DNA from 3 places in the Anaerotignum lactatifermentans genome. Region 2 is predicted to be linked to each of the others. Evidence: riboswitches for the same ligand, from Rfam matches in the RefSeq annotation. Region 2 holds a riboswitch; each other region holds the start of a gene.
The links. A riboswitch is a leader RNA that binds a small molecule or an ion and turns the genes downstream of it on or off. The one in region 2 is predicted to bind FMN.
Positions count from the first base shown of each region.

Region 1 (10,902 bases), on a different contig from region 2:
AAAAGGATATTTTGCCAGCGCCATGATATTCGTATTCCTGCAATTCATGCCGCCGGAACCAAAGGACTTTGGCGTACAGCTGGAAGTGGTGCTGGTCTGCTGGGTATTCCTTGCCATTGTACTGAAGCTATATCCCTATTTACAGCGTGGCAAAAAGCAGGCAAAACCTACGGTTCAGACGTTGCATACCGGACTGAAACAGCTTTCTCAAATGCTCACCCGCATTGCTGACGGGGAAACTGACGACGATTTTTCCAAAGAACTCTACAAATTAGAGGACACTTACCACCGCATGGCATACCAGATGCAGACGGTGTTCCAAAAAGGCGACCACGGCAAAAAATGCTTTGATATGCTGGCAGTCATGTTCCAGCGAAGTTTTTATCTGGTGCGGGACAAAGCTTGGCAGCAGGACGAAGTTCAGCAAAATGCCCTGCCCCGTTTGACAGAGGTGGCGGAATTGGCAGAAGAAGCGTCCCAGACCCTCAACGAAACAGACAACACAGAACTCATTGCCAAAGCCCGTACTCTCTTGGAGCAAAGAGAAATGCCCGAAGGACGGGTGCGCATCTTTTACCGGAGCTGTCTGCACATGCTTATACTGATCTGCCATACTTACCCTGCCACAAAAAAGCAGAATCTCCAGTGGTTCGGCGTAGACTGGCAGGAAACATGGCTGAAATTCCGGCGGCGCATTTCCCGCCATTCCATCGAAACCCGGTTTGCCCTGCGGCTTTCTGTGGTGCTGACCATCAGCTGCGGCGCCATGGCTATTTCCCACGCAAACCATGTATACTGGTTCCCTTTGAATGCCTTTTTGCTGCTCCAGCCCAGCTTTGAGGACAGCGAGCATCGTTTGGTGACTCGTCCCATTGGTACGGCTTTGGGCTGTTTGGTGGTGGCACTGGTTGAGCCTTTCCTGCCCACAGTTCCCATGCAGTTTGCCTTTGCTTTTCTCATGATGTTCTTCATGTACTGCTCTACCCCCGGCACATGGGTACAGCCCATTTTCTCCACCAGCTTTGCCCTGATTCTGGCGTCCATGTCCATGCAGGACAATACGTTGATCTGGCTGCGTATTGCCTATGTCATCACGGCGGTACTGCTGGTTTCCGTCATCAACCTGTTTTTCTTCCCTACCACAAAAGAAAAGCAGTTTGCCCTGAACATCCGCAGACTATTCCAGCTCCACGCCTCCTACTGGGAAATTGCTCGTCACAGTTTGTCACAAAACGTGGATTTACATGAGTACAATGAACTGCTGACGGAGTTCCACATGATTTACGCCCAGTGCAGGGAATACATACAGAGAGAACTGCCGGGAGAAACGGGCACGGTATATCATGAGCTGCTGGTGACCCTCTGGAAAACATTCTCCGAGCTGGAACAGACGGCATACCTCATGCAGACAGGCTCTGCGGAACGAGAAGAATATCCTGCCCTCATGGATTTGACCATACAGCTGCAAAGGGAAATCTTCCCGCCCCAGCCCACAACGCCTTCCATTGCCCTTCACCGGGATTTTCGGGACAAAGACCTGACTTACGTGCTGACCCAGTACATGCGCAACAGCGGACACCTGCGGTCCTTGTACAGTCAGATAGCAAGCAACACCCTGATTTTTAAGAAAAAAGAACTTGCCCGCAAATAAAAACAGAGCATTTTTCCAAAAAGAAATGCTCTGTTTTTTTATTTTCTGCGGAAATTGCGGACTTTGGCGGAAATTTTCCGAAGTTCTTCTTTGGACAGGGTATCCAGATGTTCCAATTGATCCATGAACAGCACAAGACTTTCGTTATAGCGAATCTTATTGAACTCAATGAAATAATTCACCATGACCCCCGGCACCAATGCCACCACAAAAATGCCGTAAAGCGCCAAAAGTACCGTCAAAATTCTGCCGCCCCATGTCACTGCCACAAAATCTCCAAAGCCAATGGTGGTAGACGCTGCAAAACAGTACCAAAGACTGTCTGCCAATGTGGTGATGGACGGATCTGCCAGCCAGACTGCCACTGCCACCAGAAACAACAGCAGTACATAACCAACGGCAAACCGTTCCGCATGGGTGATACGAACCACTTTCCAAAGCAAAGATATCCTGCGCATGTTATCTCCTTCCCCCTCTTTTTCCAAAAAAATACCCCGTATTTTTTTGGGAGGGAAATACGGGGATATCAAAAATCGCTATGGGGTTATACTGCACATAACCCCATAGGGTGACGTAATCTTATTTGCCTCTGACGATTCTGGACAGCTGGATCAGGAAGGTAGGCGCAAATGCCAGACCTACAATCTGACCGATGTTTGTCAGTGTCAGAGCGTTGTCGATGTCAAACAATCCATGGAGTGCGGGCACAAACAGTACCAGCATCAGCAGCAGTGTGCCTACGAAGAAAGCACCTACGCTGTAAGGATTGGAAGGCAGACGGAAGATGGAACGGGAACCGCGGCAGTTGAAGCCGTGGAACAGACGTGCCATACAAAGTGTTGCAAAAGCCATGGTGCAAGCCATGCCGTTGTTGATCTGCATACCCAGATAGAAAGCTGCCATGGTTGCCACTGCAATGAGGGCACCCTGGATACCCAGTGTCTGCAAGAAGTCTTTTGTCAGAATACCTTCTTTGGGGCTTCTGGGTTTCTGGTTCAGCAGGTCGCCAGTGGGTTTTTCCATGTTCACTGCCAGTGCGGGCAAGCTGTCTGTCAGCAAGTTGATGAACAGAAGCTGTACTGCTGTAAAAGGCAGAGGCAGACCAAAGAGGGATGTGATCATAACCACCAGAATACCAGCCAAGTTACCGGAAAGCAGGAACTTGATGGAGTTCTTGATGTTGGTGTATACGTTTCTGCCGTTGGCTACGGCTTTGACGATGGTTGCGAAGTTATCGTCTGTCAGAATCATGGACGCTGCGTCCTTGGATACTTCTGTACCAGTAATACCCATGGCAATACCGATGTCAGCCTGTTTCAGTGCGGGCGCGTCGTTGACGCCGTCACCTGTCATAGCTGCCACATGACCTCTGTCCTGCCATGCTCTTACGATACGGATTTTATGCTCGGGAGATACACGGGCATAAACGGAAATATGTTCTACTTCATTGCGAAGTTCTTCGTCTGTCATTTTTTCCAGTTCGCTGCCTTCTACAGCTCTGTCGCCATCCTGCAGGATACCGATTTCTTTTGCGATGGCAGAAGCAGTGATCTTATGGTCACCAGTAATCATAACAGGACGGATACCAGCTCTGCGGCAGTCCGCAACAGCAGGCGCGGATTCCACACGAGGAGGGTCCATCATGGCAATCAAACCAGTGAAAATCAGGTCGGTTTCGTCCTCCAATGTCAGAGGGCGGTTTTCAGAAAGCACCTTTTTGGCAAATGCCAGTACACGCAGACCCTGAGAGGAGAAATCTCTGTTCTGGTCTACGATGGCGCTGCGGATTTCGTCTGTCAAAGGCAGGACTTCGCCGTTCTGTTCCACAGAAGTACATCTTGCCAGCAGTACGTCAGGGGCGCCTTTGATAAGCATTTCATAACGGTTATTTCTGAAATGCAGAGTAGACATGAGTTTTCTGTCGGAGTCAAAGGGAATTTCCTGCAAACGAGGGAATTCTTCTCTGACTTTATTTTCATCGCCGCCGATGGTACGGCAGAAGGACAGCAGAGCGGTTTCTGTAGGGTCGCCTACCGCTGTTTCGCCGTTGATGGCGCCGTCATTACACAATACACTTTCTGCCACCAGACCGTTCACGGCTTTATCATTGCCTTTTGCTTCTTCAGGTTCCCAAACTTTGCCGTTGGCATAAGCTTTCTTTACAGTCATACGGTTCTGTGTCAGTGTACCTGTTTTATCAGAACAGATCACGGATACACAGCCCAGACCTTCCACGGCACGGAGGTTTTTGATGATGGCGTTTTCTTTCGCCATTTTCTGAGTACCAATGGCAAGACCGATGGTCACGATGGAGCTGAGGGCTTCGGGAATGGCAGCAACTGCCAGAGCCACGGCAAACATCAGAGATTCTGCCAGACCCATATTACGCCATACACCCAGACCAAAGACGATGGCACAGATGACCATGATGATGATGGACAGTTTCTTGGAGAAATCGTCCAGACTGCGCTGGAGGGGTGTTGCCTTTTCCTGGGCGGATTCCATCAGGTCGGCAATCTTACCGATTTCTGTCTGCATCCCTGTACCTGTAACCAGTACCACCGCACGGCCGTAGGACACCAGAGAGCTGCTGTATACCATATTCAGTCTGTCACCCAAAGGCAGTTCATCCTGATCAATGGGTGTGTCGATTTTATTTACGTTTTCAGATTCCCCTGTCAGTGCGCTTTCGCTGACCTGCAAGGAGAAGTTCTGCAATACACGGCCGTCTGCGGCGGTCACGTCCCCTGCTTCCAAGAGCAGGATGTCCCCGGGCACCAGTTCTGCCGCAGGCACTTCCATTTTCTGACCGTCACGAATGACGCGGGCATTGGGTGCTGCCATAGCCTTCAGGCTGTCCAGAGATTTCTGGGCTTTGAAGTGCTGCACCGTACCCAAAATGGCATTGAGGATGAGCACTGCCAGAATAACGATGGTGCCTTCCAGACCGCCTGTCAGAGCGGAAATGACGGCTGCGATAATCAGAATGATTACCAAAAGGTCTGCGAACTGTTCCGCAAATACCTGCAAAACGCCTTTGCGCTTGCCTTCCTGCAATTTGTTGTAGCCGTACTGTTCCAGCCGTTTCTTTGCTTCTTCCGCTGTCAGCCCGTTCATGGAGCTGTTCAGTTCCTGCAGGAGTTCTTCCTGCGATAATTTCCATTGTTTGTCCATAGAAATTCCCCTTTCTCTGTGTCCCGTGCAAATAAAAAAGACTTTTATTGCACCGAATCCTCTCGTTATGCAATAAAAGTCTTGCTTTTCAAGAAAATGTTCTTTTAGTCGCGCCCGGGTAATAACACCGAGATGACGAACGCTGACGATGCGGCTTGCCGCACAAGCTACTCCCTTTTATTACAATGACTCTACCATACTTTTGCACAAAAGGCAAGAGAAAAATTCATACAAATTGCAATTTTCTTTTTGCCCCTGTTATTTTTCCCCAAAGCCCCTGATTTTTCCCTCTTTTTTCCCAAAAGCGCCCGTTCTGTTTTTTTGGCAGTCTGCATTTGCATTTTCCTGTCATTATGCAAATATAACGAAATTTTGTATGCAAATCCATGCAATTTTTTTCAAAAAAGGGGCTTGTTTTTTTCTTAACATGGGTCTATGATAAATGCGTCAACTACATACGGCAGTATCTTCAGGGCAGGGTGAAATTCCCGATCGGCGGTATAGTCCGCGAGCGCAGCGATGCGCAGGACTTGGCATAGGTTCAAGTCAGGATTTGGTGAGATTCCAAAACCGACAGTATAGTCTGGATGGAAGAAGATCATGACAGTACAAGGCAGATTTTTCTGTTTTTGTTCTGTTCTTTTGTGTATACCAAAAAGGGGTGTGTTTGTGGTACCCTTTGTTTTGGATATGCGTATTTTTTCATGGATTTCAAAGCCCTGAGTGGACGGTTTCCCGTCTGTTCAGGGTTATTTTTTTGCAGAAAAGGAAGTGGCGAAAATGGAAAAACAGGATTTTATGCGGCACGCCATTGCCCTTGCCAAAAACGGCATCGGCGCCGTTGACCCCAACCCACTGGTGGGCGCGGTCATTGTCAAGGACGGCGAAATCATCGGGGAAGGCTGGCACGCACGCTTTGGCGGACTCCACGCGGAGCGCAACGCGCTGGCAAACTGCCGCACCTCACCCAAAGGCGCCACTATCTATGTGACACTGGAGCCCTGCTGTCACTACGGCAAGACACCGCCCTGCACAGAAGCCCTGCTGGAAGCAGGCATTGCCAAAGTGGTCATTGGTTCCCGTGACCCCAATCCCAAGGTGGCAGGCAAAGGGGCGGCTATCCTCCGGGAAGCAGGCGTGGAAGTGGAAGAAGATTTCCTCCGGGAGGAATGTGACGCCCTCAACGGTCCTTTCTTTCACTACATCACCACAAAGCGTCCTTATGTGGCAATGAAATACGCCATGACTGCCGACGGAAAAATTGCCACAGTCACCGGCGCATCCCAGTGGATCACCAACGAAGCCAGCCGCTATCATGTCCATGCTCTGCGGCGGCGGTATCCAGCCATACTGGCAGGCATCGGCACCGTTCTTGCAGACGACCCCATGCTGAACTGCCGACTGGGTGATGAGGCACGGAATCCCATCCGCATCATCTGTGACAGCAAACTGCAAATTCCCCTGGAAAGCAAACTGGTGCAGACGGCAAAGGACATTCCCCTCATTGTGGCAACCTGTTCCAAGGACGAAGAAAAACAGGCAGCTCTGACAGCAAAAGGCGCAGAAGTGCTTGTATTTGACGGGGAAAAAGTTCCCCTCCCTGCCCTTATGGACAGACTGGGGGAAAAACAAATCAGCGGTATCCTGCTGGAAGGCGGCGCCACACTGAACGCAGCTTTTCTGGCAGAAAACCTGATACAACGGGCGTATGTATACATTGGGGCAAAAGTATTTGGGGGCGCAGCAGCAAAATCACCCATTGCAGGAGAAGGCATATCCCTTCCATCGGAAGCGGCTGACCTGCATCTGGCAGAAGTACAGACCTTTGGAAACGACGTACTCTGCGTTTATGATTTCCCGAAACAGGAGGCGAAGTAAATGTTCACAGGCATCATTGAGGAACTGGGCACCATTCGGGGTGTTTCCCTCACCAAAGACGGCGGCGAGCTGCAAATTGCTGCAACCACCGTACTGGGCGGCACAAAGCTGGGGGACAGCATCGCCGTCAACGGCACCTGTCTGACGGTGACGAAACTGGAAAAAGACGGCTTTACAGCCTTTGTCATGGCGGAAAGCCTGCGCCGCACCAATCTGGGCAGCCTGAAACGGGGCAGCGTGGTACATCTGGAGCGCGCCATGGCAGCAGACGGGCGTTTTGGCGGGCATATGGTCACGGGGCACATTGACGGGCAAGGCACTTTCCTTTCCCAGAAGCCGGAGGGGCAGGCTGTTGTCCTCACCATCGGCGCAGACCCGGAAATCCTTTCGGGCATTGTGGAAAAAGGCTCCATCGCCATTGACGGCACCAGCCTGACGGTCATGGATGTGGGCAAAGACAGCTTCCGAGTAGGCATCATCCCCCACACCGGCGGACACACCGCCCTTTTAGACCGTCCCAAAGGCTACGCCTGCAATCTGGAAACAGACGTCATCGGCAAATACATTCAGAAATTTTTAGCAAAGAACACAGAATCCACTCCCAAGAAATCCACATTGACCATGGATTTCCTCCGGGAAAACGGATTTTAAACATAGGAGGATAACGTTATGCGTGAATATAACACCATTGAAGAAGCATTGGAAGAACTGCGTCAGGGTCGTATGATTCTGGTGACTGACGACCCCGACAGAGAAAACGAAGGGGATTTGATTTGTGCGGCAGAATTTGCCACCACAGAAAACGTAAACTTTATGGCAACCCACGGCAAAGGGCTCATCTGCATGCCCATGAGCGAAGAACTGGGCAAAAAGCTCATGCTGCCCCAGATGGTTTCTGACAACACAGACAACCACTGCACCGCTTTCACCGTTTCCATTGACCATGTAGACACCACCACAGGCATTTCCGCCGAAGAACGCGGCTACACCGCAAGAAAATGCGTGGAAGACGACGCAAAACCCCAGGATTTCCGTCGTCCCGGTCACATGTTCCCGCTCATTGCACGCAGAGGCGGCGTGCTCACCAGAGAAGGACACACAGAAGCTACCGTTGACCTGCTGCGTCTGGCTGGGCTGAAACAGTGCGGTCTGTGCTGCGAAATCATGGCAGACGACGGCACCATGATGCGTACCCCTTCCCTGTGGGAACTGGCTGACAAATACAACCTGAAATTCATCACCATCCACGATTTGCAGAACTATTGCCGCCGCAACGAAAAACACGTCATTCGGGAAGCAGAAGCAAAAATGCCCACAAAATACGGCGAATTCCGCATTTTTGGTTATGTGAACGACCTGACTGGCGAACACCACGTTGCACTGGTAAAAGGCGACATCGGCGACGGCAAAAACCTGCTGTGCCGTGTACACTCTGAATGCCTGACAGGTGACGTATTCGGTTCCCGCCGCTGCGACTGCGGACAGCAGCTTGCGGCAGCCATGGCACAAATCGAAAAAGAAGGCAGAGGCATCCTGCTGTACATGCGTCAGGAAGGCAGAGGCATCGGGCTCATCAACAAACTGAAAGCCTACGAACTCCAGGAAAGAGGCAGAGATACCGTAGAAGCCAACCTGGAACTGGGCTTTGCACCTGACCTGCGGGAATACTGGATCGGCGCACAGATTTTGCAGGATTTAGGTGCAAAAGAACTGCGGCTCCTCACAAACAACCCCACAAAGGTTTATGGTCTGGACGGCTTCGGCGTTTCCATTGTGGAACGTGTGCCCATCGAAATCGAACCCCAGGAAGATGATGAATTCTATTTGCAGACAAAACAGCAGAAAATGGGTCACATTTTCTCTCACATTTTATAAAAACAAAGTCAGGAGGATACAGCAATGAAAGTTTTAGAAGGATATTTAAACGGCAAGGGTATGAAAATCGGCATTGTTGCCGCAAGATTTAACGAATTTATCGTAAGCAAACTGGTCAGCGGCGCAGAAGACGCTCTGGTGCGTCACGGCGTAGACGGCGACGACATTTCTATTGCATGGGTGCCCGGGGCTTTTGAAATCCCCACCATCGCACAGAAAATGGCAAAAAGCGGCAAATATGACGCCATCCTGTGTCTGGGCGCAGTCATCCGCGGTGCAACCAGCCACTATGACTATGTCTGCAACGAAGTTTCCAAAGGCACAGCACACATCGCTCTGGAAACAGGCGTACCTGTGATGTTCGGCGTACTGACTACAGACACCATTGAACAGGCTATTGAACGTGCAGGCACAAAAGCAGGCAACAAAGGCTATGACGTGGCATGCTCCGCCATCGAAATGGTTGATCTGGCAAGAAAGATGTAATTCAAAGGTGTCGACGAAGTCGAACACCTTTCGTCAAAGGCTCATTTCATGGGGCCTTTGACGATTAGACAGAAGTATAAAGCAGTTGGGTCAAGCACTTTGCTCCGCAAAGTCAGCTTTGCTGCCCCCGTTTTCTTCGGGGTGCAGAATATCCATCTGCTCAAAAGCATTGAAACTCCCGCTTTTCCCCTTGGGATTCCATTTGGGAAACTCTTTGTTTCCCAAACCCTTCCGCGTTCTGAAAAATGTATCATATCACTTGAATTTTTCTTTTCCACTCCCGCTTTTTTTGGTATACTAATGCCAGAGAAACGAAAGGAGCGAAAGCCATGATTCACGATACTTATACCTTTCAGGATTTAAGCGAGGTGTGCTATCACCTGCGCAAATACAAAAATGTCACCGAGGACTGGCAAGTGGATTTCTGCAACATTTACGGAGAGCTGGTTGCCAGCTTTGACAGCGACGAGGAAACCATGGAACGTCTGAAAGACCCCGACGAAACATACGCCATGGTGACAGAACTCATGGACATTGCCATGATGATGGGGAAAACATGGTAATACCATTCTCAAATTCAAACTCCATAAAAACAGCATAAAAAAGCCATCTTCTGTTCTAGGGGCTTCTTCATAAGAAAACAAAGAAAGCTGAAAGTCTTTGTATCACAAAGATTTTCAGCTTTCTTATTTTTATCATCATTTTATCAGAGATGTTTTCTTCTGAAGACAGCCGTCGCAGTTCCCCTTAAGAAATCAGAAACAAAAAAACCAATGTTTTCTTAAGGGGAAACTGCTTTACAGAAAATGTCTTTTTCTTTTGGCTTTCTTCTTATTATTATAGAAGAAAAAAAGGCAGAGAATTTGACTTCTCTGCCCAAAAATATCTTATTTGTAGTTTTTGCTGGAGTCTTTCAGCAGTACGTCGTGAGCGCCGCCTTCTACCAAGCTGGTTGTGGAAATCACAGTGATCTTTGCTTTTTCCTGCAGTTCGGGGATGGACAGAACGCCGCAGTTGCACATGGTGGATTTTACTTTCTTCAGAGACAGGTTTACGTTGTCATGCAGGCTGCCTGCGTAAGGAACGTAGGAGTCAACACCTTCTTCAAAGGACAGTTTTGCATCGCCGCCCATGTCGTAACGCTGCCAGTTTCTTGCTCTGGAAGAACCTTCGCCCCAGTATTCTTTCATGTAGCTGCCGTTGATGTTTACTTTGTTTGTAGGGCTTTCGTCGAAACGCGCGAAGTATCTGCCCAGCATGATAAAGTCTGCACCCATAGCCAGTGCCAGTGTCATGTGGTAGTCGTAAACGATACCACCGTCGGAGCAGATGGGGATATAGATGCCTGTTGCTCTGTAGTATTCATCTCTTGCCTGTGCTACTTCGATAACTGCGGAAGCCTGACCACGGCCGATACCTTTCTGTTCTCTTGTGATACAGATGGAGCCGCCGCCGATACCAACTTTAACGAAGTCCGCGCCGCATTCAGCCAGGAAACGGAAGCCTTCTGCGTCTACAACGTTACCAGCGCCGATTTTTACGGTGTCGCCGTATGTTTCTCTTACCCAGTCCAGAGTCATTTTCTGCCATTCGGAATAACCTTCGGAGGAGTCGATGCACAGGATGTCAACGCCTGCTTCTACCAGTGCGGGCACACGTTCTTTGTAGTCACGAGTGTTGATACCAGCGCCTACCACATAACGTTTCTGTGCGTCCAGCAGTTCGTTTTTGTTTTCTTTATGGCTGTCGTAGTCTTTACGGAATACCAGATACTGCAGTCTGCCTTCATCGTCTACGATGGGCAGCTGATTGATCTTGTTGTCCCAGATGATGTCGTT
Region 1 covers NZ_JADCKK010000016.1:3,410-14,311, forward strand. Annotated here, with positions in the region: gene INF29_RS05830 (FUSC family protein) at 1-1,651, shown strand, start outside; gene INF29_RS05835 (potassium channel family protein) at 1,690-2,109, opposite strand; gene INF29_RS05840 (cation-translocating P-type ATPase) at 2,231-4,825, opposite strand; FMN riboswitch at 5,287-5,428, shown strand; gene ribD (bifunctional diaminohydroxyphosphoribosylaminopyrimidine deaminase/5-amino-6-(5-phosphoribosylamino)uracil reductase RibD) at 5,606-6,703, shown strand; gene INF29_RS05850 (riboflavin synthase) at 6,704-7,354, shown strand; gene INF29_RS05855 (bifunctional 3,4-dihydroxy-2-butanone-4-phosphate synthase/GTP cyclohydrolase II) at 7,373-8,578, shown strand; gene ribH (6,7-dimethyl-8-ribityllumazine synthase) at 8,603-9,064, shown strand; gene INF29_RS05865 (hypothetical protein) at 9,394-9,627, shown strand; gene INF29_RS05870 (IMP dehydrogenase) at 9,952-10,902, opposite strand, start outside.
Region 1: another riboswitch for FMN. It lies ahead of ribD (bifunctional diaminohydroxyphosphoribosylaminopyrimidine deaminase/5-amino-6-(5-phosphoribosylamino)uracil reductase RibD); the one in region 2 lies ahead of INF29_RS04105 (FGGY-family carbohydrate kinase).

Region 2 (10,902 bases):
CCTGTCGTCAAAGACCAGGGAACCAAAATAATCCGATACATGTTTCATAGAAAAACCCCCTCTTTTGTAAAATAAAAAAGGCAAAGGGGACTCTGAGGGTATGACCTCAAAGACGCCTTTGCCTTTGACTCATATTTTATACACCCATAATTCATTTTTGTCAATGGGTCTTTTATAAATTTTTTCAAAAAATTATTATGTTTTCCATAAAATTACAAAAATTCAAATTTGACCATGTTATGCGCACATATTTTTCTTTATACAATTTTTTATGGAAAATCTGTGGGAACTGTGTTATATTACTTTTTATAAATGTTGCAAAGTTCGAAAAAAATGTTGAAAATGAGAGGAAAGCAGGTGGAATTCATGAAATATTCCAAGCAGGAAGTATTACAATATGTCCAGGAAGAAGATGTCAAATTCATCCGTTTGGCATTTTGCAACGTTTTTGGCAAACAGAAAAATATCTCCATCATGCCAGATGAACTGCCTCGGGCTTTTTCCTATGGCATTGCCATTGACGGTTCTGCCATTGCAGGCTTCGGCGATGAAGCCGAATCTGATCTGCTGCTCCATCCAGAACCTGATACCCTGATGGTACTTCCCTGGCGACCAGAGCATGGCAGAGTTGTTCGCATGTTCTGCAGCATTTCCTACCCGGACGGACGTCCTTTTATCTGTGATACTAGAAGCCTGTTGAAAAAAGCCATTTCTGATGCGGAATCTGCTGGCATTTCCTTTGCCTTCGGTCCTGAAATGGAATTCTATCTTTTCCAATTAGATGCGGAAGGACAGCCCACAAAAACGCCATATGATAACGCGGGATATATGGATATTGCACCAGAAGACAAATGCGAAAATGTTCGACGGGAAATTTGCCTGATTCTGGAGCAAATGGGCATTTATCCTGAAAGTTCTCACCACGAAGAAGGTCCCGGACAAAATGAAATTGACTTCCGTTATTCCGATCCTCTCACTGCCGCTGATAATACCCTAACCTTTCAAGCTGTTGTAAAAACAGTTGCAGAACGGAATGGGCTTTATGCGGATTTCAGTCCAAAACCATTGCGCCATCAGCCCGGGAATGGATTCCATATCAATATTTCTGTCAAAGGCGGAAACTGTGAAGATCCCCTATCCCATATGATTGCTGGTATTCTGGCACATATTTCAGAATTGACTGTTTTCCTGAATCCCACAGTTGCTTCTTATGAGCGTTTTGGCGGTCCCAAAGCGCCTGAATACATTTCCTGGTCAAACCAGAACCGCTCTCAGCTTATTCGTGTTCCTGCTGCCGTAGATGCATATCGTCGTGCAGAGCTGCGTTCTCCAGACCCTACGACCAATCCATATCTGGCATTTGCTCTTTTGATCTACGCCGGACTGGATGGCATCCAGCAAAAACTGCCGTTGCCTGCGCCTACGGACCTGAACCTGTTTACGGCTAGTGCGGATATTTTGGCTGGTTTGCAGAGACTGCCACTGACTTTACGGGAAGCGGCAACATTGGCAGCCAACAATTCCTTTGTATCACAGTATCTGCCAAAAACCATCGTGCAGACATATTATAACCAGCGATAAGAAAAGGACTTTTGAAAGGAGGGGAGCATTTTGAGTTTAAAAGAACGTGTTTACAGCGTATTGGTCATATCTGCAAAAGAAAAATTCAATGCATCTCTGCAATCTCTGCTCCCTGAATCCAAATATGCTCCCGTACAGATGGTTTCCAGTGTTAGCTTGGCAAAACGAGTTTTGCTGGAACGCAGTTTTGACTTTGTGTTCATCAATACACCCCTGCCCGATGATTTCGGCACAAGATTTGCCATTGAGATTTCTGGAAACAAAGGCACCGTCATTCTTTTACTAGTACGGAACGAAGTCTATGAAGAAGTTTGCGATAAAGTAACGGAATACGGCATTCTAACATTGCCAAAACCCGCTTCCAAACAGATGGTTGCACATACCTTAAATTTCATGGCTGGTATCCGGGAGCGTCTGAGAAAATTGGAAAATAAATCCCTTTCCATGGAAGAAAAAATGAAAGAAATCCGTCTGGTAAACCGTGCCAAATGGGTACTCATTGACGAATTGAAAATGTCAGAAGCAGATGCCCATCGCTATATTGAAAAACAGGCAATGGATCGCTGTGTTTCCCGCAGAGAAATTGCCGAGGAAATCATATCCACTTATCTTTAATCAAAACAATCCTATCTATAAAATCAAACAGGCAGACATGGATACGCCACATCTGCCTGTTTTTTATATTTTTTCAAAAAATTATGGCTGTTTTATTTTAGGAAATTATACTTCTTCTGTCAGGGTAACCGCTGTAATTTCTTCAGGATTTACCTGTTCCATTTCTACAACTGTTGCTTCTTTCACATCAGATTCCTCTTCTGTCAAATGTTCATTTTCCACAACTGCTACTTCCCAAGCAGAACCATTCCAGTTATATGTGCTGCCAGCTGTAAAAGTATCTGTACCTACTGCACCTTCTGCGATAGTAACAACAGAAGTTGCGTCTGTACCTGTTACTTTACCCTTTGCTGCTGTTGTGATGGTTCCATTTACAGCCAGAACTGCATTTTCTTTTAACAGCAGTTCACTGCCTGTACTGTTGGCAGAAACAACTTTCAATGTACCATCTACTGTCATATTGCCATTCAAAATCATTTCAATACCAATGGCTTCTGTTGCAGAGTCAAACATAGTATACCATGTCTGGCCGGCAGGAATGGTAACGTCCCCTTCAATTTCCATTGTAGGGTGTGTACCGGAATAGCTGTCTGCAAAGCCGAATGTAACTGTGGCACCATTTGTCTGAATACGTGCATCACTAGATACTCCAACAAATGTTGTTGCTTCTTCGCCGCCATCTGTTGTCATAGACTGCAATGCACCGCCAGACTGTACTTCGATTTTTGTTACAGTAGGAAGCATACTGTCTGCACCATTATTGTAGTTGGCATTGATTTTCAGCACAGCGCCATCTGCAACAATCACTTGACCTGTGCCTGCCAATTTGCCTTCGTATGTATCAAAAGAACCATTGTTTGTCATAGTACCGTTATTTGTAATGGTGCCTTTATTGATAAGAGTTACTTTTTCTCCAATGGAAAAACTGTCGTTCAGGTTCAGCTGTGCGCCTTCGTTTACTTCAATTGTTACCTGACGATCCACATTTACTGCTTCATCCAAAGTAATGTCACCGCTTACTTTCACAGTTTCAACACTGGGATTTGCCAATGCCGCTTTCAGTGTATCGCTGTTGTTCGCTGTTACTTCACCAACGATAAATCCATACTGCAATGTAAGTGCAGAACCATCTGTTCCTTCCAATGTAAATGTAATTGCATCCTGGATTTTTCCAGCCTGGAATTCATCGACAATGACGGATACCAATGTATTTCCTTCTGCTTCAGATGCTTCTGGATTTTTTACCCAGTTAGAACCTTTCAAAGCGGGGTCAAGGTTGTCGCTCCATGTGTATGTTTCCTGATTATAAGTAATGGATTTTACAGTAGCGCCATTGTCAAAACGATACAATGCACCCAGATAACGTGCCATATCATTCATAGACGCACCAGACAGTACAGTTTCCATGGTGTCATATCTGCCAGATACCACAGCGTTTTTGCCATCGACAGTATGTGTCAGCTGACTTGTGTACTCATAGTCATCGTACTGATAAGCAATAGCGGATTTTGTTGCTTCCATCAGTGCTTTTGCTGTTTCATCCTCTTTTACTGTGAAACCATAGCGCAACGTAATGGTAGAACCGTTGGAACCTTTCAGTGTCAACTGGATTGCATCCTGAATCTTTCCAGCCTGGAAATCATCTACAATGATAGACACCAATGTATTTCCATCTGTTTCTGTTCCATTAGGATCTTTTACCCAGTTAGAACCTTTCAATGCAGGATCAAGATTGTTGCTCCATGTAAATTCTGTATCTCCATAAGTAATGGATTTTACGGTTGTACCATTGTCGAAACGATACAATGCACCCAGATAACGCGCCATATCGTTCATAGCAGCACCAGACAGAATATCCTCAGCTGCATATTCACCCATAACAATTGCATTTTTGCCATCTTTTGTATGTGTCAGCTGACTCGTATAGGTATAATCTTCGTACTTGTAGCTGATTGCAGAACTGGTTGCTGTAAGGAGTTTATCTGCAACAGATACACTGCTGCCTCCGCTGGAGCTGCCGCCGCCACCACCGCTGGAACCTGTGCTTGTGCTGGGCTTATCTACGCCATCAGCCACTTCTGTGTCTTTTACATCTGTGCTGCTGGAAATGGTAATACCATCGGCATTTGCTTCCAGTTTTTCAATCTGACCGGAACCTGTGATAGAAACTTTTGCATCTGCTACTACTGTTTTCACAGTTGCATCTTTTGCCACTTCAACTTTTGAAGATGCCGCATCTTCAGAAATAACTAATTTCTTCACATCTTCTTTTACAACAACACTTGCTTTTGCATTGATTTCTACTCTGTTTGTGGGCACTCCAATGGTCACTTTATTGCTTGTGTCAATTTCATTTGTAATAGAAATGGTATCTACAGTACCTGTAAAGTCTTTCCCCTCAATGTTGCAAGCTTCTTTTACTTCAATAACAGAAATATCTGTATCACCCTTCAGCTGCAATCTGACATTTTCTTTCTCTACAGAAACTTTTCCTTTGACACTAACATTATCAAAGTAAATGGAATCATCTCCGCCACCTCTTACAATCACATCACCTTTGACCGTCGTATCATTCACATAAACTTCGCCTTCACCAACAGCTTTGTCAATGATCAAATTGCCTTCGATGGTCTGACCTTCAATGACTGTATCATCTTCTGTTACAACAACATCTTTTGCTTCCTCATCTGTTTCTTCTTTTTCCATTGTTCTGTCCAAAGAAGATACTGCTTCTGCTCTAGTGATGGTGTTTGTCGCATCAAATGTACCATCTGTACGTCCGGTCATAAATCCTGCCGCACTAACAGCACCAACGGAACCCTTTGCCCATGCAGGAATACGAGAAGCATCGGTAAATTTATCTGCTGCTTCTGTATTTGCAGTTAATTCTTTCGCCTTTGCAATCATAACAGCCGCTTCTGCTCTGGTAATAGTTGCATTGGGTTTGAATGTTCCATCTTCATAACCGGCACAATATCCAGCTTCCACTGCAATAGCCACTGCATCATAGTACCAAGCATTGGCGGAAACATCGCTGAATGTCACATTGCCTTTCTGTGTAAAGCCAAGGGCTTTATTTAACATAATCACAAACTCTGCACGCGTAACGCTATTGTCAGGTTTGAATGTTCCATCTTCATAGCCGGAAATCAATCCTTTTTCCTGCCACTGTGTAATGACTTTTTCTGCCCAATGACCTGAAATGTCAGTTGCAGGCGCAGCAAATGCCTGTGCAGGCGCAAACGCTAATGCCGCAGCCAAAGCCATAGATAATGTCATTTTTCCAACTTTTTTGTTCATTTTTCCTATCACCTCTCCTAAACTTTTAAAAACCTAGTTCTCGACTATTATATCATGCAAAAAATATTATGCAATACAAATTATATAATTTCCATTATTTACATGTATTTACTATGTTTACATCAATATTATTCAAGTTAGCTCTGGGGTAACATTATGAAATTAATTTAAAAATACCGTTTTTATGCTAAAAAATTAACAGTACACACCCAATATAAAATTCAATATTTATGTATTTTTTTACATTCTATCAAAAACAGAATTTCATGTGTCCATATACAAAAAAACATTTCTTTTACCATTTCTGTATAATATACTTTCAAAAATAAATTCCAGTTTTTCAAATAAAAAGAAAACAGATGGTGAATGCATTCCATCCACCATCTGTTGGGAAATACTTATATGTTATTCCTCTTTTACATGTCGCATTTCTTCCAATGCCGCAAAAGCTGTGCGCATTTCCTCCCGCACCAATTTTGTTTTTCTTTCATATACTTTACGATAAAAAGCAGTCCGTTTGGGGTCCGGCACAAAAGATTTATTTTCTATCAGATTCGCTTCAAACGCTTCCTGTAAATCAGGAATATCCCCTATGGCATAAGCTGCTGTTGCCGCATTGGTCATAACAGCGCCCTGCGCTGTCTTTAATGTTGTTACACGACAATTCAGCATGTCCGCTTTGATCTGGTTCCATAAATCCGAACGGCTTCCGCCTTCTGTTACAACAATACGATTCAAATCAACGCCAGCTGCACGATATACATCTGTAACACCAATATAATCATAAGCAATGGCTTCCAAGACCGCGCGCCACAACACCGCTTGATCTGTATCCATGGTCATATTCAGAAAACAACCACTTGCCGCTGAAATATCACCAAAGCCACCAGTCAGATATGGCAGGAACAAAACGCCATTGGCACCTGCCGGAACCTGTTTTGCCCGTTCTGTCAGCACATCAAAATAAGCACCTTCCCCTTCTTTTCCGCAAATATTGTCCCGGAACCAGCGCAGTGCCAAACCGCCTGTACGGATAAATCCCCAATAAAAATATGTATTTTCCAGTGTACCACTATTGAAAATCAAGTCTGTTCCCGGTCTGCTCAATTCTGGCTTGATACCATCTACTGCAATACAGAACATAGCACATGTCCCAGCAACATCTGCCGCTCTATTGACAGCTGTAACACCGCATCCAATCATGCTCTGCATGGTATCCCCTGCACCAGCACAAATGGGAATACCGACTGGCAGACCTGTTTTTTCTGCGTATTCTTCTGTGAGATGACCAATAATATCCCAAGGTTTCACGATTCTTGGCAGATATTCTTTGGACAGCCCCAATATTTCCAGCTGTTCATCGCTCCATTCCTTTTTTTCAACCTTATACCCAAGTCCCCAGCCGGACATAGTACCCCAGTCAATGAAAGCGTCCTTTGCTTTACATCCAGCAAGATGAGACAAAATGTAAGGAGCATTATGCAGGAATTTCTTTCCTCGTTTCTGAAATTCTACATTATTTCTCAGGAACCATCTTGCAAATAACGCTGGAAACATACAGTTTGGCAAAGGATTACCCGTTTCTTTCGCCCAGATATCCAATCCCAAAGCCGCCAGTTCCTCCGCATCTGCCTGTGTACGAGAATCCAGATAATTGATATATGGTGTTATGGCGTTTCCGTCTTCATCAACACCCACAATACCCAAAATGACACCATCCCCAAAGATTGCCCGAATGTTCTCCGGTGACAGTCCTTTTTCCCGCATTTCTTTTGTACAAGCCGCAATACTGGTCACTGCTGCCTCCACATACTGATCTGCATCCATTTCCACCCAACCAGGATGTGGATAGCGAAGCACTGTCGGTGTGCTGTGCTCTGTGATGCACTGCATGTTGCTGTCATAAACAGCTGCTTTCACACTCTGGGTTCCTGCGTCAAAACCAAGGTAATACTTTTCCATACAATTTAGCCTCTTTTCTGTATTGGGGGCAATAAAAAAACCCCGTATATTTCTGACTGCCATAAGCAAGTCATCTTACAGGGCAATGTTTCTTTTCTGCACGAAAAAAACCGCAGAACAAAAAAGCATATCTTCTCTCATCCAGACTATACTGTCGGCTTCGTAATTTCAACGAATCCTGCCACCAAAAGCGGCTCGCGGGCTATCACCGCCGGTAGGGAATTTCACCCTGCCCCGAAGACACTTTTTTCCTACGCATACATTATACCGCTCTTGCACATAGTCTACAAGCGCAAAGGTGACGATAATCCACCCCTTTTTTCTGTCATGTTTACTAATGGCATAAAAAACAGGCAGCCACATATATGGCTGCCTGTTTATCAGGAAGTCATCCACGAAACTTCCTGAAAGAAAGGGATTTCCAAACTATTTTGCAATTATGCAAAGGGATTTTCTGTAGGATAAGGCAAAGATTTAGGCTGGTTGTAAGCGATATCTGTTACGCCCAGATATTTGAATACTTCAAACAGCGCTTTGCCGTGGTGACCGAATGTAACTGCACCATGGTGAGGATACTGTTTTTCGATCAGAACATGACGATAGAATCTGTTCATTTCGGGAATTGCGAAGATACCGATAGAACCGAAGGAACGTGTAGGAACATCCAGAACTTCACCCTGTGCTACATAAGCGCGCAGCTGTGTGGAAGCTGTTGTCTGCAGACGGAAGAATGTGATATCCCCTGCTTTGATGTCGCCTTCCATGGTACCTCTTGTGATATCGGGTTCACCATCGGGTTCCAGCTGACGTTTCATAATAAGCTGATAGCTCATATGAGGATTGCACAGCAGGCTGGAGCATGTGTTGCCGCAGTGGAAGCCCATGAATGTTTCATTCAGGCGGTAATCGCATTTGCCTTTGATATCTTCGTTGTAGATCTGTGCAGGTACGGAGTTGTTGATATCCAGCAGTGTTACAGGTGCGTTGGATACACACAGACCAATGTATTCGCTCAGTGCACCGTAAATATCTACTTCACAGGAAATGGGGATACCTCTGCCTGTGAAACGAGAGTTTACATAGCAAGGAACGAAGCCGAATTCAGTCTGGAATGCAGGCCAGCATTTGTTTGCAAATGCAGCGTATTTGGAGCAGCCCAGATTATCTTTCATCCAGTCTTCCAGTGTCAGTTCATACTGAGCCAGTCTAGGCAGAACACCTGCATAAGGATTTTCGTTGCCCAGTTCTGCTGCCATTTCTTCTACTTTAGCAGGGATACGAGGGTCGTCTTTATGTTTGTTGTAAGCTACCAGCAGATCCAGTTCGGAATGTTCTTCCACTGCTACACCCAGATCATACAGGGCTTTAATAGGTGCATTACAAGCCAGGAAGTCATTGGGACGAGGACCAAATGCAAAGATTTTCAGACCTTTCAAACCAACCAGAGCTGTTGCAACGGGAACAAATTCACGAATCTGCTGTGCAACTTCTTCTGCTGTACCGCAAGGATATTCAGGAATGTATACTTTTTTGCCTCTCAGACCCAGGTTGTAAGAAGCATTCAGCATACCACAGTAAGCGTCACCACGACCATTCATCAGGTCGCCATCACCTTCTGCTGCACATGTGTACATCAGAGGACCATCAAACATATCAGCAATCATTGTTTCAGGTGTTTCAGGACCGAAGTTACCCAGGAAAACAACCAGTGCGTCAACGCCAGCAGCTTTTACATCTTCTACTGCTTTTTTTGCATCCAGTTCTGTTTCTACACAGATGGGGCATTCATACAGATCAGCACCATAAGCATTTACAACATTGTGACGGCGCATTTCAGACAGTGCAACTGGGAAGCAGCTGCGGCTAACGGAAATGATACCCATTTTTACTACAGGAATATTCTGCATATTAGATTACCTCTCTTTCAAAATATGTCTTCTCTTTAAATTTCATTTGCAATGTCAATGTTGACTCCGTCCAGGCCAACGAATGCGCCATCAGCGGCTTCGCTGGCATCGGCATGGGCGATGAGCCATTTATTTCTTGCGCGCAGGAGGGGATCTTCTGCGTTCAGTGTTGCAATTTCAGGTTTATCTGTGTTTGTGCCTTTGGGCAGTACCACAGCTACGCGGAAGCCTGCATCTTTCTTTGCATTGCAAGGTGCGTAGTGCAGTGTTGTTGCATATACTTCCACTGCTGTTCCGGCAGGCACCAGAAAAGCACGAATGGTTGCTGTATCCAGATGATAGTCTGGCGTAATATCAGTCTGTTTGCCAAGCAGAAGAATCATATCTTCACAAGGAATATTGATTTCGCTGTCGCGATGATATTCCACACAGTTCAGTTTTGTATTTGTACCATTGCAGAAACCAATCTGAATGGGCATACCGCCATATACATTATCTTCCAGTTCTTTTTTAGCGGGTGTGTTTTCCAAAGAATCATCACCGGGAACATAGATGACACCATCTGCGGGTTTTTCTGTTTTGGAAAGAGCTGTCAGCAGTTCATCCAAATGCAGTCCTTCCACTACCTTTCCGTACTGACGGAAAGATGCATCGAATACAGATTCGATTTTCATATTTTCACCTTCTCTTTATAATTCTGCCAGTTCCTTCCAGCTATCCTTCAATGCAGGATACAGACCACGGTAGATTTCATAAAATTTATCATATTCTGCCACATGTTCTGCAACAGGGTCCTGAGAAGCATTGACGCCAACAATCTGTCTGCATGCTTCTGGTACAGAAGGATACAGACCTGCGCCAACACCTGCCAAGATTGCTACACCCAAAGCGGGACCTTCTTTGCTGATGGTGGTTGCCACAGGGCATCCCAGAATATCTGCCATCATCTGACGCCAGAAAGCGGAGGAACCGCCGCCGCCACAAGCCAGAATCACATCAGACTGTACACCCATACCACGAAGGATTTCTGCACAGTCACGAAGGCTGAATGTAACCCCTTCCATAACGGCACGCACCAGATCATATCTTGTATGCATGCCAGACAGACCAACGAAAGCACCACGGCAATCAGGGTCCAAATGAGGTGTTCTTTCACCCATCAGGTAAGGCAGATAGATCAAACGGTTGGAACCGATAGGTGTTTTTGCAGCTTCTGCTGTCATCAGATCGTAAGGATCTACGCCCTGTTTTTCTGCTTCCACTTTATCTGCATCACAGAAATTGTCGCGATACCATTTCAGAGACTGACCAGCTGCCAATGTAACGCCCATCACATGCCATGCGCCAGGCACTGCGCAGCAAAAAGTATGTACTCTGCCCTTAGGGTCGATGGAAAGTTTATCTGTGTGGGCAAATACCACGCCAGAAGTACCGATGGTAGCAAAAGCTCTACCATCTTCTACAACACCTGTACCAACAGCTGCCGCTGCGTTATCGCCAGCACCGCCTACAACGATGGTACCTTCTTTCAGTCCTG
Region 2 covers NZ_JADCKK010000010.1:12,187-23,088, forward strand. Annotated here, with positions in the region: gene INF29_RS04085 (glutamine synthetase III family protein) at 1-48, opposite strand, end outside; gene INF29_RS04090 (glutamine synthetase family protein) at 367-1,581, shown strand; gene INF29_RS04095 (ANTAR domain-containing response regulator) at 1,612-2,196, shown strand; gene INF29_RS04100 (S-layer homology domain-containing protein) at 2,302-5,496, opposite strand; gene INF29_RS04105 (FGGY-family carbohydrate kinase) at 5,902-7,458, opposite strand; FMN riboswitch at 7,584-7,704, opposite strand; gene INF29_RS04110 (L-fucose/L-arabinose isomerase family protein) at 7,896-9,365, opposite strand; gene INF29_RS04115 (DUF4867 family protein) at 9,401-10,039, opposite strand; gene xylB (xylulokinase) at 10,055-10,902, opposite strand, start outside.

Region 3 (10,902 bases), on a different contig from region 2:
TGAAGTGAGGATGGCTGCCATAGCCCCTGTGGGACCGGAAATCTGATAATATCCCCCAGCCAGCAAGCTCATGACCAGACCGGCAATGATGGCGGTAATCAGACCAGATGCGGCATCGGCACCGGAACTGACACCGAATGCCAGTGCCAGCGGCAGCGCAACGGCGGTAACGGTCAGACCTGCCATCAGGTCTTTCATCAGTGCGGCGGAATTGTATCCCCGAAACTCGTGTTTCAAATCTTCTGCGAACCCTCGCAGCATAGAAAAAACCCCCTTAAATTTTCACATAAATCCATTCAAAAACATAAAAAATGCATCTGCTCCCAGTGTCTCTTGGTCGTGACAATCAAAGGGGCACATGCGCTTCCATCATAGCAAAAAGCAGATGGTTTCTCAATGGGTAAGTGGAAAAAGAGATGGAAAAAATAACCATGGGTGTCATACATTTTTTTGTATATTATGTTGTAAGGGGAAGGTGTTGAGAAAAATGGAAAAAACTGACATTCTTTCATAAAGGTAACATACAAACATACAATCATATAACAAAATATGCAAAAATTCCGAATGTCTTTTGCGGATGGACAAAGGGGAGAGAAAACATGAAAAAAGCACAGGAGTTTTCTTCTTTGGAAAAGCCCTGTGCCTCTGTTTCGTGTATGATTTTCAGTCTTTGAAATAGATCTTGCCGTCTTCCACTTTGGTGATGACCGCCAGAGAATCCACCAGATAGCCGGCATCTCTGAGTTTTTTGCTGCCGCCCTGGAATTCTTTTTCGATGATGGCTGCAATACCGCATACAGTGCCGCCTGCCTGTTCTACCAGATTGGCAAGACCTGCTGCTGCTTCGCCGTGGGCAAGAAAATCATCAATGATCAAAACTTTATCATTGGCGTTGAGATAATTTTTGGATACACGAGCGATGGACACGGTACCCTTTGTAAAGGATTTGACGGGCGCGCCGTAAAATTCCTCTGTCATGGTATTGGGCTGTGCTTTCTTGGCGAAAACTACAGGCACCAGATCAAAATAAATGGCGGTGATGGCAGCGATGCCGATGCCGGACGCTTCGATGGTCAGGATCTTATTGATGCCCAGATGACCGAAACGACGGTGGATCTCCTTGCCCAGCGCCATAAACAGACCGATATCTAACTGATGGTTCAGAAAAGAATCTACCTTTACGACTTCGGTGCCGATTTCTGTCCCATCTTTTAATATTCTTTGTTTCAACAACTCCATGATTCAGACTCCCTCTCACTGCAATAACACGTTCCGTATCAAAATAAAGTATTATCATTATACGGTAGTATTTTTGCAATGTAAACAGGTGTTTTGGGAAAAGGTTGTTTTTTGTGCATTTAGAGGAAAAGTCCAAAGAAAAGGAGCAATTTTCGGACGCTTTCCCTAATGGACAGGAAAAAAACAGGGGGAAAGATACAAATTTCATGCAAGCAGATGCATTTTTCTGCTTTTTTGCAGGAAAAAGCGTATGTTTTGGCGAATATACAAAGCAAATGGAACAAATGAGGAGGCGCTGGAAATGGCTTTTTTGGATAAATTAGGAGAACTGGCAAGAACCGCGGCGGACAAAGCCAATGATGGACTGGAAATCAACCGCATCAACAGCGATATTGTCATACAGAAAGGCAATATCAATGAGTACCAGCGGGAGCTTGGCATGTATTACTGGGCGAAATTCGTCATGGGCGACCAGCTGGACGAAGAAGCTACAGCCATTTGTGATAAAATCGTAAAGGCACAAGACCGCATCAAGGAACTGGAAGCGGAAATCGAACAGGTGAAGGCGGACCGGGAAGCGGAAAAAGCGGAACGGGCAGAGCAGAAACGTCTGGAAGCAGAAGCTGCGGCACAGGAGGCAGCAGAAAGGGCTGCCCAGAAAGCGGCGGAAGCAGCCGGTGATGTACAGGTCACCGATGCGGACGGTGAAGTGGGCAGATTCTGCGGCGGCTGCGGCGCACCTTTGGCAGAAGGACAAAAGTTCTGCGGCGCTTGCGGAAAGCCTGCCGATGATGTAAAATAAAAAAACAAAGACACATTCTTCGGAAACGAGTGCATCTCTACCGGCGGTAACAGCCCGCGAGCCGAAAGGCTGATTCGTTGAAATTACGAAGCCGACAGACAGTCTGGATGGGAGAAGAAATACAATGGAAATGACATTGATTTTTTCGGCTGTCCAGAGAACAGAAGAATTTCAAAAGGACGCCGAAAGGCGTCTTTTTTTTCTGCAAAAATGAGGAGGGAATGGCATGGAAACGGGAAAAGAAAACATTCTGGGTACGGAAAAGATCAGTAAACTATTGATGCAGTTTTCCATACCGACAGTGTTGACGCTTATTGTCAACTGTCTGTATAACATTGTGGATCAGATTTTCGTGGGGCGCGCCGTGGGCATCAACGGCGTAGCAGCCACCAACGTGGCATTCCCCATGATTACCCTTTCGGCAGCCCTTGCCCTTATGGTGGGGGACGGCTGTGCTGCCAACATCAGCCTTTGTTTGGGCAGGAAGGAACGGGACAAAGCGGAACAGACCTTTGGCAATGCCTTTGTACTGCTGATACTGGCAGGGGTTCTGCTGGCAGCTGTCATCATCATCGGCGGCCCTGCCTGCGCCCGTCTTTTTGGGGCATCAGATGCGGTTCTGGATTTGTCTGTGACTTATATGCGCATCCTTGCACTGGGGCTGCCTTTCCAGATGGCAAATATGGCATTTACGGCAATCATCCGTTCTGACGGCAATCCCAAGTATACCATGCGAAGTATGATGATTGGGGCAGGCATCAATCTGGTTTTAGACCCTATCTTCATTTTCGGCTTTGATATGGGTGTCACAGGGGCAGCTATCGCTACCATCATTGGGCAGGTAGTGGCTGGACTTATCTGCGTGGCCTATATTCCCAGATTTGAGCACATCACTTTCTATAAAAAATATCTGAAACTGTCCGGCAAGACCTGCGGCAGTATCCTTTCTCTGGGTTTCCCCAGTTTCTGTATGCAGATGGCAACGGCGCTGACACAGATCGTCATGAACAACCTCATGACAGACTGCGGTGCGGTCACAAAATACGGCAGTGAAATTGCCCTGTCCTGCTACGGCATCATGATGAAGATTTATCAGGTGGCACATGCCATGTTCGTTGGGGTGGCATCCGGCACACAGCCCATCAACGGCTACAATTTCGGGGCAAAACAGTATGGCAGGGTGAAACAGACTTTCCGTGTGGCTGTGACGGTGTCGTTCATCATTTCCATTGTGTGGTTCGGCATTTTCCAGCTGGGCGGCGGCTTCATGGCTGGGCTTTTTGTGAAGAATGAACCTCTGCATCTGGAATTTGCGGTGTTCTGCTTCCAGCTGTATATGCTGGGCTTCTTCGTGTATGGTCTGCCGCAGGTGACAGCGTCCTTTTTCCAGGCTATTGGCAAGCCCGCAAAATCCCTGTTGGTGGCATTGTCCAGACAGATTATCTTCCTGATTCCTCTGGCGCTGATTTTGTCCGGCAGATTCGGATTGACGGGGGCATTGGCTGCGGCGCCCATTGCCGATGTGCTGGCGTGTCTGCTGGCGGCAGTGCTCATCTGGACAGAGTTTCGGTTCTGGAAGAAAAACAGTATGGCATAAATTGGGTCGGTATCTGCTTTCTTTAGCGGATACCGGCTTTTTTTCTGCCCAAAAGGCATAAGGACAAGAAAAGGGGGATAGGATAAAGGTAAAAAACGGAAGTGGATGCCATGAAAAAGAAGAAATATCTGGGAATTGGGTTGCTGTTTGTGTGTTGTTTTCTGGCAGGCAAGACAGCAGGGAAATTGCAGGCGGCTTTTGTACCGGCGGCACAAATGACAGTGGAGGAGGCAAAACTGGCGGTTATCATTGACGATTTTGGCTACAACGGCGCAGGAACGGCAGAGATGCTGGCGTTGGACATTCCTTTTACAGCGGCGGTGCTGCCTTTTTCTTCCCATACGGCGGAAAACGCGGCACAGGCGAAAGCGGCAGGAAAAGAGGTCATTATACATATGCCCATGGAATCCCTGACAGGAAAACCCGAATGGGTAGGGGATGGTGCTGTGTGCCGGGGCATGTCGGCGGCGGAAGTCCGGCAGTGTATGGAGGCGGCGTATTGTGCGGTACCTCAGGCGGCAGGGGTCAATAACCACATGGGTTCGGCAGTCATGGAGGATGCGAATACATTGGGCTGTGTGTTGGATGTGGTACGGGAAAAAGGCGGCGTCTTTGTGGACAGTGTCACCACGGCAGAGAGCAAATGCGGCACATTGGCAGGAGAAAAAGGAGTGCCTTTATTGGAACGGGATGTATTTCTGGACAGCACCACGGAAAAAAGCGTGGTGGAGGAACGGCTGCGGGAAGCGGCAAACATTGCCAAAGCAAAAGGAAGCGCCGTTGCCATTGGGCATGTGGGGCCGGAAGGGGGTGTGCTGACAGCCCGGGTTTTGGCGGAAATGGCACCGGAACTGGAAAAAGAAGGCATCCGTTTTGTGACGGTGTCGGAACTGGCTGGCAGCCATTAAAATAGTTGCGCCGGGAAACCAAAACTGTGGTATAATGTCTGCAAAATAAAATTTGCAGAACAGGGAAATTTTCCCTAGGAGGAACTATGGCATACTGGAATTCCAGAGGGCTGCGGGGCAGCGCTTTAGAAGAAATCATCAATTTCACAAACGAATCCTACCGGAAAAAAGGGCTGGCATTGTTTCAGAAAATACCCACGCCCATTACGCCGGTGGAGGTGGACAACAAACGCCGCACCATTACGCTGGCATACTTCGACCAGAACAGTACCGTAGACTATATGGGCGTGGTGCAGGGGATTCCCGTATGCTTTGATGCCAAGGAAACGGCGCAGAAGCACCTGCCCCTCCAGAATATCCATGAGCATCAGCTGCGGTTTATGGAGGATTTTCAGGCACAAAGGGGCATTGCCTTTTTGCTGGTGTATTTTTCTGCGTTGGGGGAATATTATTTTTTACCTCTGGAAACATTGCAAGTCTATTGGGAAGCGGCACAGAAAGGCGGACGCAAATCCATCCCCTATGCTGCTTTTGAGAAGAAATATCAGATATTCCAGCAGGGCGGCGGCATGCTTCATTATCTGGAAGCCATTGCCCGCTATCTGGAAGAAACGGAACCGAAAGGAAGTGATGGCACATGCTGAAAAAATCTGTGGTGGAACATACATTGGAAGCGGCTCTGGAAACAGGGGCGGACTTTGCGGAACTATATGTGGAACAGACCAAACGCAACCATATTGCCATGGTGAACGGGCAGGTAGAAACGGCTTTGGGCGGATTGGATTACGGCGCAGGGATTCGCTTATTCTGCGGCAATCGTGTCATTTACGCCTTTGTCAATGATACTTCCGAAGAAAATCTGGTGCGGACGGCACGGGAAATGGCGTCAACGGTGAAGGGCACCCATCTTTTGCGTCTGCCGGACTGGAAAACGCGTCAGTGGCAGAACATCAACCCCATTTTTGTACTGCCGGACGATGTGGAAAAACGGAAAAAAGCCGATTATCTGGCGGCAGCATCGGCGGTGGCTTTTGCCTATGACCCTGCCATTACCCAGACCCGCACAGGCTTTCTGGATGTGACCAAAAACGTATTGGTTGCCAATTCCGAAGGCGTTTGGGCAGAAGAAAGACGGGTGCGCAGCCGTTTTACGGTGGAGGCGGTGGCGTCTTCCGCAACGGAAAAACAGAGCGGACATCTAGGACCCGGCGGTTCGGTTGGCTTTGAACTTTTTGACCAGATTAACGTGGAGGATACGGCAAGGGAAGCGGCAAGAATTGCCATGACCATGCTGGGGGCAAAACCTTGTCCCGCGGGGAAAATGCCGGTAGTCATCGACAATGGTTTCGGCGGCGTGATTTTCCATGAAGCCTGCGGACATGGGCTGGAAGCCACAGCGGTGGCAAGAAACGCCTCTGTATTCGCCGGAAAACTGGGACAGCAGATTGCGTCTCCTTTGGTGACAGCCATTGACGACGGCACCATTCCCAACGGCTGGGGCTCCGCCAACATGGACGACGAGGGCACACCCACCAGACGGAATGTACTCATTGAAAATGGTGTCCTGAAAACCTATCTGGTGGACCGTATGAACGGCAGAAAAATGGGAGCGGCAGTGACAGGCAGTGCCAGACGGGAAAACTACCGTTTCGCGCCTACCAGCCGCATGACGAATACATTTTTGGCTCCGGGGGACAGTACACCGGAAAGCATCATTGCAGACACGCCTTATGGATTGTATGCAAAGCAGATGGGCGGCGGCAGCGTAGACCCGGCAACGGGCACATTCAACTTTGCGGTGCTGGAAGCTTATATCATCCGCAATGGACAGATTTGTGAGCCTGTCCGTGGAGCGACCCTCATCGGCAAGGGGGCGGAAGTCCTTATGCAGATTGACAAAGTGGGCAACAACCTGAAGCGGGCACAGGGCATGTGCGGCAGCATCAGCGGCTCCATTCCCACAGATGTGGGACAGCCTATGATTCGGGTCAAAGAAATGACCGTAGGCGGAAGGGGGTAACCGAAAAGAATGGATTACAAGAATTTTCAGAAAATACTCATCGAAAAAGCCCTTGCGGCAGGATTTTCCGACTGCGAGGTATATTATAAAGGCAGCAAACATTTTGAGGTTATGATTATGGAGGGAGAAGTTTCCGATTACGAAAACAGCACATTGCAGGGGATTTCTTTCCGCGGCACATGGCAGGGACGGACAGGCTATGCCTATACGGAAAAACTGACAGAGCCGGCGGCGGATTATCTGGTGGCAGCGGCAAAAGAACACGCGGAACTTCTTTCCGAAAGCGAATGGGAGGAACTGTACCACGCTGGGGACGTTTATCCTGCGCTGGAAGGGGAAAATCAGGCTCTGGAACGGCTGACCACAGAAGAAAAAATACTGGCGGCAAAGAAAATGGAGCATGCCGCCCTGAAAGGGGAAGATTCCATTGCCTCCATGGATTACTGCGTGCTGGATACAGACTGGATGGAAACTGCCATTGCCAACAGCTACGGCTTATCCCTCTATCATGCGAAAAATAGTGTGACGGCTTACGTCTGTGCCATTGCAAAAGATGGAGAAGAAGTCAAGACCGGCTCTTACTTCTGGAAAGGAAACGACTGGAAACAGTTTGACCCTGTGGCAACAGGCAGAAAGGCGGCGCAGATTGCCGCAAGCCATTTGGGCGCGGCACCCATTGCCAGCGGAAAATATAAAGTGGTACTGGATGGTCCCGTTATGGCAAACTTTCTGGGGGTATTCTGCGGGGTATTCTTTGCGGAAAATATCCAGAAAGGATTTTCCATGCTGGGCGGAAAAGCGGGAGAGCGGATTGCGGCAGATTGTGTGACACTGCGGGATGATCCTCTGCTGCCAGAGGGGTACGCCTCTACGCCTTTTGACAGCGAAGGGGTGCCTTGTTATAACAAAGCCGTTGTGGAACATGGTGTGTTGAAAACATATCTGTATAACGGGAAGGCGGCAAGAAAGGACGGCGTTCCTTCCACAGGGAACGGCTTTAAAGCAGGGCTGACAGCGCCTATCAAAACAGCGGTGACCAATTTCTATCTGGCGCCGGGACAGCGCAGTCAGGAGGAACTGCTGGCGGATATGGGCGAAGGCATCCTCATTACAGATATTACGGGGCTGCACGCAGGCGCCAATACCGTTTCCGGTGATTTCTCCCTGTCGGCAGAAGGCTTTCTGGTGACAGACGGAAAACTGGGACAGGCGGTGGAACAGATCACCGTGGCAGGGAATTTTTACGAACTGCTGAAAAACATCACAGAAGCGGCAAATGACCTGTATTTCACCAGCGGCGGCAAGGGGGCACCCTCCGTACGGGTGAGAGAAATGGACATTGCAGGGAAATAATATAAAGCACGAAATCTCGATGGATTTCGTGCTTTTTCTTTGGAAAAACGGGAAAACGCCGGAAATCCGAAGAATTCCGACGTTTTCAGGGGTTGGGTATGAGAAGGGAAAGTCAACTTTCCAATTTGTCGCAAAGGGCATTGATCTGCTTGAGGAGTTTTTCCATATCCCGGTTGGCGCCGCCTTTGTTCTGGCTGATGATGCGCAGGAGGCGTTTGCCGGCTTCGTCCAGCTGATCGGAAAGGTACATGGCGCGTTTGCCGCCTTCCGTTGCCGCACGGGCATGGGGATAGAGTTTCGGCACAACGGGAATCTTCACACCAGCGGAAATCATGGAGCCGTCGGAGAGGTCGAAGCAGGCACCGCTGTAAGGGGCTACGGCATGGAAGCCATAGTCTTCTTTCAGGCAATTTTTGAAGGATTCGCAGACCAGATCTTCCCCGTGTACTACAAAGACGGTCTGGGGCTTCTGGTCAAAGTGGTGAATCCAGTTCAGCAGACCTTTTTTGTCCGCGTGACCGCTGACACCGGCAAGCTGATGGATTTTGGCATTGACTTCGATGGTTTCACCGAACAGCCGCACTTCCTTAGTGCCTTCCACAATGTTGCGCCCCAGTGTACCGATGGCCTGATAGCCTACAAAGAGAATGGTACATTCTGGACGCCAGAGATTATGTTTCAGATGATGGCGGATACGTCCCGCTTCGCACATGCCGGAAGCGGAAATGATCACTTTGGGTGTCCGGTCAAAGTTGATGGCGGTGGAATCCTCCGGTGTGATGGCAAGGTTCAGACCCGGGAACTGCAGGGGGTTGATGCCCTTTTTCACCAGTTCCATGGCGGCGGTATCGAAGCAGTCCAGACGATTTTCCATGAATACCCTTGTGGCTTCAATGGCAAGGGGGCTGTCGATGTAAACGGGGAAGTTATCGTGTCCCGTTACCAGATTCCGTTCCTTGATTTCCCGGATGAAGTAGAGCATTTCCTGTGTACGTCCTACGGCAAAGGAAGGAATGACCAGATTGCCGCCAGCATCCAGCGTTTCCTGGATTTCTTCCGCCAATGCCTGCACATAGTCAGGCGGGACGGTGTGGAGCCGATCACCATAAGTGCTTTCCATGATGACGTAGTCCGCTTCCGCTGTGTAGCGGGGGTCGTGGATGATGGGCTGGTTGATGTTGCCGATGTCACCGGAAAATACCAGTTTTTTGGTCACATCCCCCTCTGTCAGCCAGATTTCCATGCTGGAGGAGCCTAAGAGGTGCCCAACGTCTGTAAAACGCAGGCGGATGCCGTCGCAGACTTCCACCATTTCCATATAGTCACAGGGAACAAAGTGTTCCATAACGGCTGTGGCTTCTGCTGTGGTGTAAAGAGGTTCAAAGGGCGGTGCGCCGGCACGTTTTGCCTTTCGGTTCCGCCACTGGGCTTCAAATTCCTGAATGTGGGCACTGTCTAACAGCATGATGCGGCACAGGTCCGTGGTGGCATCGGTGGCGTAGATTTTCCCCTGAAAGCCGTTTTTGTACAGCAGGGGCAAAAGCCCGGAATGGTCAATATGGGCGTGGGACAAAAACACATAGTCGATGGCGGAAGCGGCAACGGGAATTTCCTGATTTTCGTAAGTATCCCGTCCCTGTTCCATGCCGCAGTCCAACAGGATGCTTTTGCCGCAGGCTTCGATATAATGGCAGCTGCCGGTGACTTCATGGTCAGCGCCTAAAAACATCAGTTTCATAAAGCAATCCCCCCTCGGTGATTTACAAACACTTTATAGAATGAATGTCTGTGAAAGACATTTGTTTTTCTAATTACAGTATATCTGTTTTTATGGTGTTTTACAATCTGTTTTCCCATGAAAAAGACAGGTCAAAAGCAGTTTCCCATTCAGAAACCGTGTTTTTCTTTTTCATGATTTCTGGATGGGAACTGCGACGGCTGTCTTCAGAAGAAACATGCCTTGTAAAAATAGGATAGGCAAAGCTTTTTTATGAGAAGGATTTCGGTTTTTGATGAAGATGCCCTGAAAGAATTGTCGTTTTTTATGTGCAAAGATTTATGAAATTGGATAGAATTCAGAACAAAAATGGTATATAATATAATCTGAATACATCTCGCCAGCAAAAGTTGAGAGATACAAAAGGGGATGAGAGGATGATTACCATTAAACACTTGAATGAACTTTTCCAAATCATTAACGGGGAGCATGCCGACCCCCATACCGTGCTGGGAATGCACGAAGTGGAGGAAGACGGAAAAAAATGCGTGGTTGTACGTGCGTTTATCCCCGGCGCCCAGACCATTACCGTTGTGGATGCCAACACCAGAAGACTGAAATATCCCATGGAACGCATTCATGAGGACGGATTTTTTGAAGTCATTATTCCTGACAGAGAAGAATGGTTCCGTTACCGGCTGGAATGCACCGATTATCAGGGCAACAGCTGGCACACATATGACCCTTATGCCTTCAGCCCGACCATTTCTGAATATGACCGGTATCTGTTTGGTGAAGGCAATCACTACGAAATTTATGAAAAATTAGGCGCGCACCTGATTACATTTGAAGGGGCAAAAGGCGTTTCCTTTGCCGTTTGGGCACCCAATGCAAAAAGCGTCAGCGTCATTGGGAACTTCAACGGCTGGGACACCCGCAGACATCCCATGCGTCTGTTGGGACAGTCCGGTATCTGGGAATTGTTCATTCCCGGTCTGGCTGCCATGGACCAGTATAAATTCCATGTGGTACAGTCCACTGGCAAACAGGTGGACAAGTGCGACCCCTACGCTTTCTACGCACAGCTCCGTCCAGAAACGGCTTCTGTGATTTACCCCATCGGGCGGTACAAATGGAAAGACAGAAAATGGATGACTGCCAGAAAGAAAGCCAATGTCTACACAGCGCCTATGAATATTTATGAAGTTCATCTGGGTTCCTGGATGCGTGTGCCCGAAGAAGGGGACCGCTTCCTGACCTATACAG
Region 3 covers NZ_JADCKK010000007.1:20,994-31,895, reverse strand. Annotated here, with positions in the region: gene INF29_RS03005 (SulP family inorganic anion transporter) at 1-261, opposite strand, end outside; gene INF29_RS03000 (xanthine phosphoribosyltransferase) at 664-1,239, opposite strand; gene INF29_RS02995 (zinc ribbon domain-containing protein) at 1,541-2,041, shown strand; FMN riboswitch at 2,053-2,164, shown strand; gene INF29_RS02990 (MATE family efflux transporter) at 2,268-3,638, shown strand; gene INF29_RS02985 (divergent polysaccharide deacetylase family protein) at 3,749-4,546, shown strand; gene INF29_RS02980 (Holliday junction resolvase RecU) at 4,633-5,190, shown strand; gene INF29_RS02975 (TldD/PmbA family protein) at 5,184-6,566, shown strand; gene INF29_RS02970 (TldD/PmbA family protein) at 6,576-7,919, shown strand; gene INF29_RS02965 (MBL fold metallo-hydrolase RNA specificity domain-containing protein) at 8,032-9,657, opposite strand; gene glgB (1,4-alpha-glucan branching protein GlgB) at 10,074-10,902, shown strand, end outside.
Region 3: another riboswitch for FMN. It lies ahead of INF29_RS02990 (MATE family efflux transporter); the one in region 2 lies ahead of INF29_RS04105 (FGGY-family carbohydrate kinase).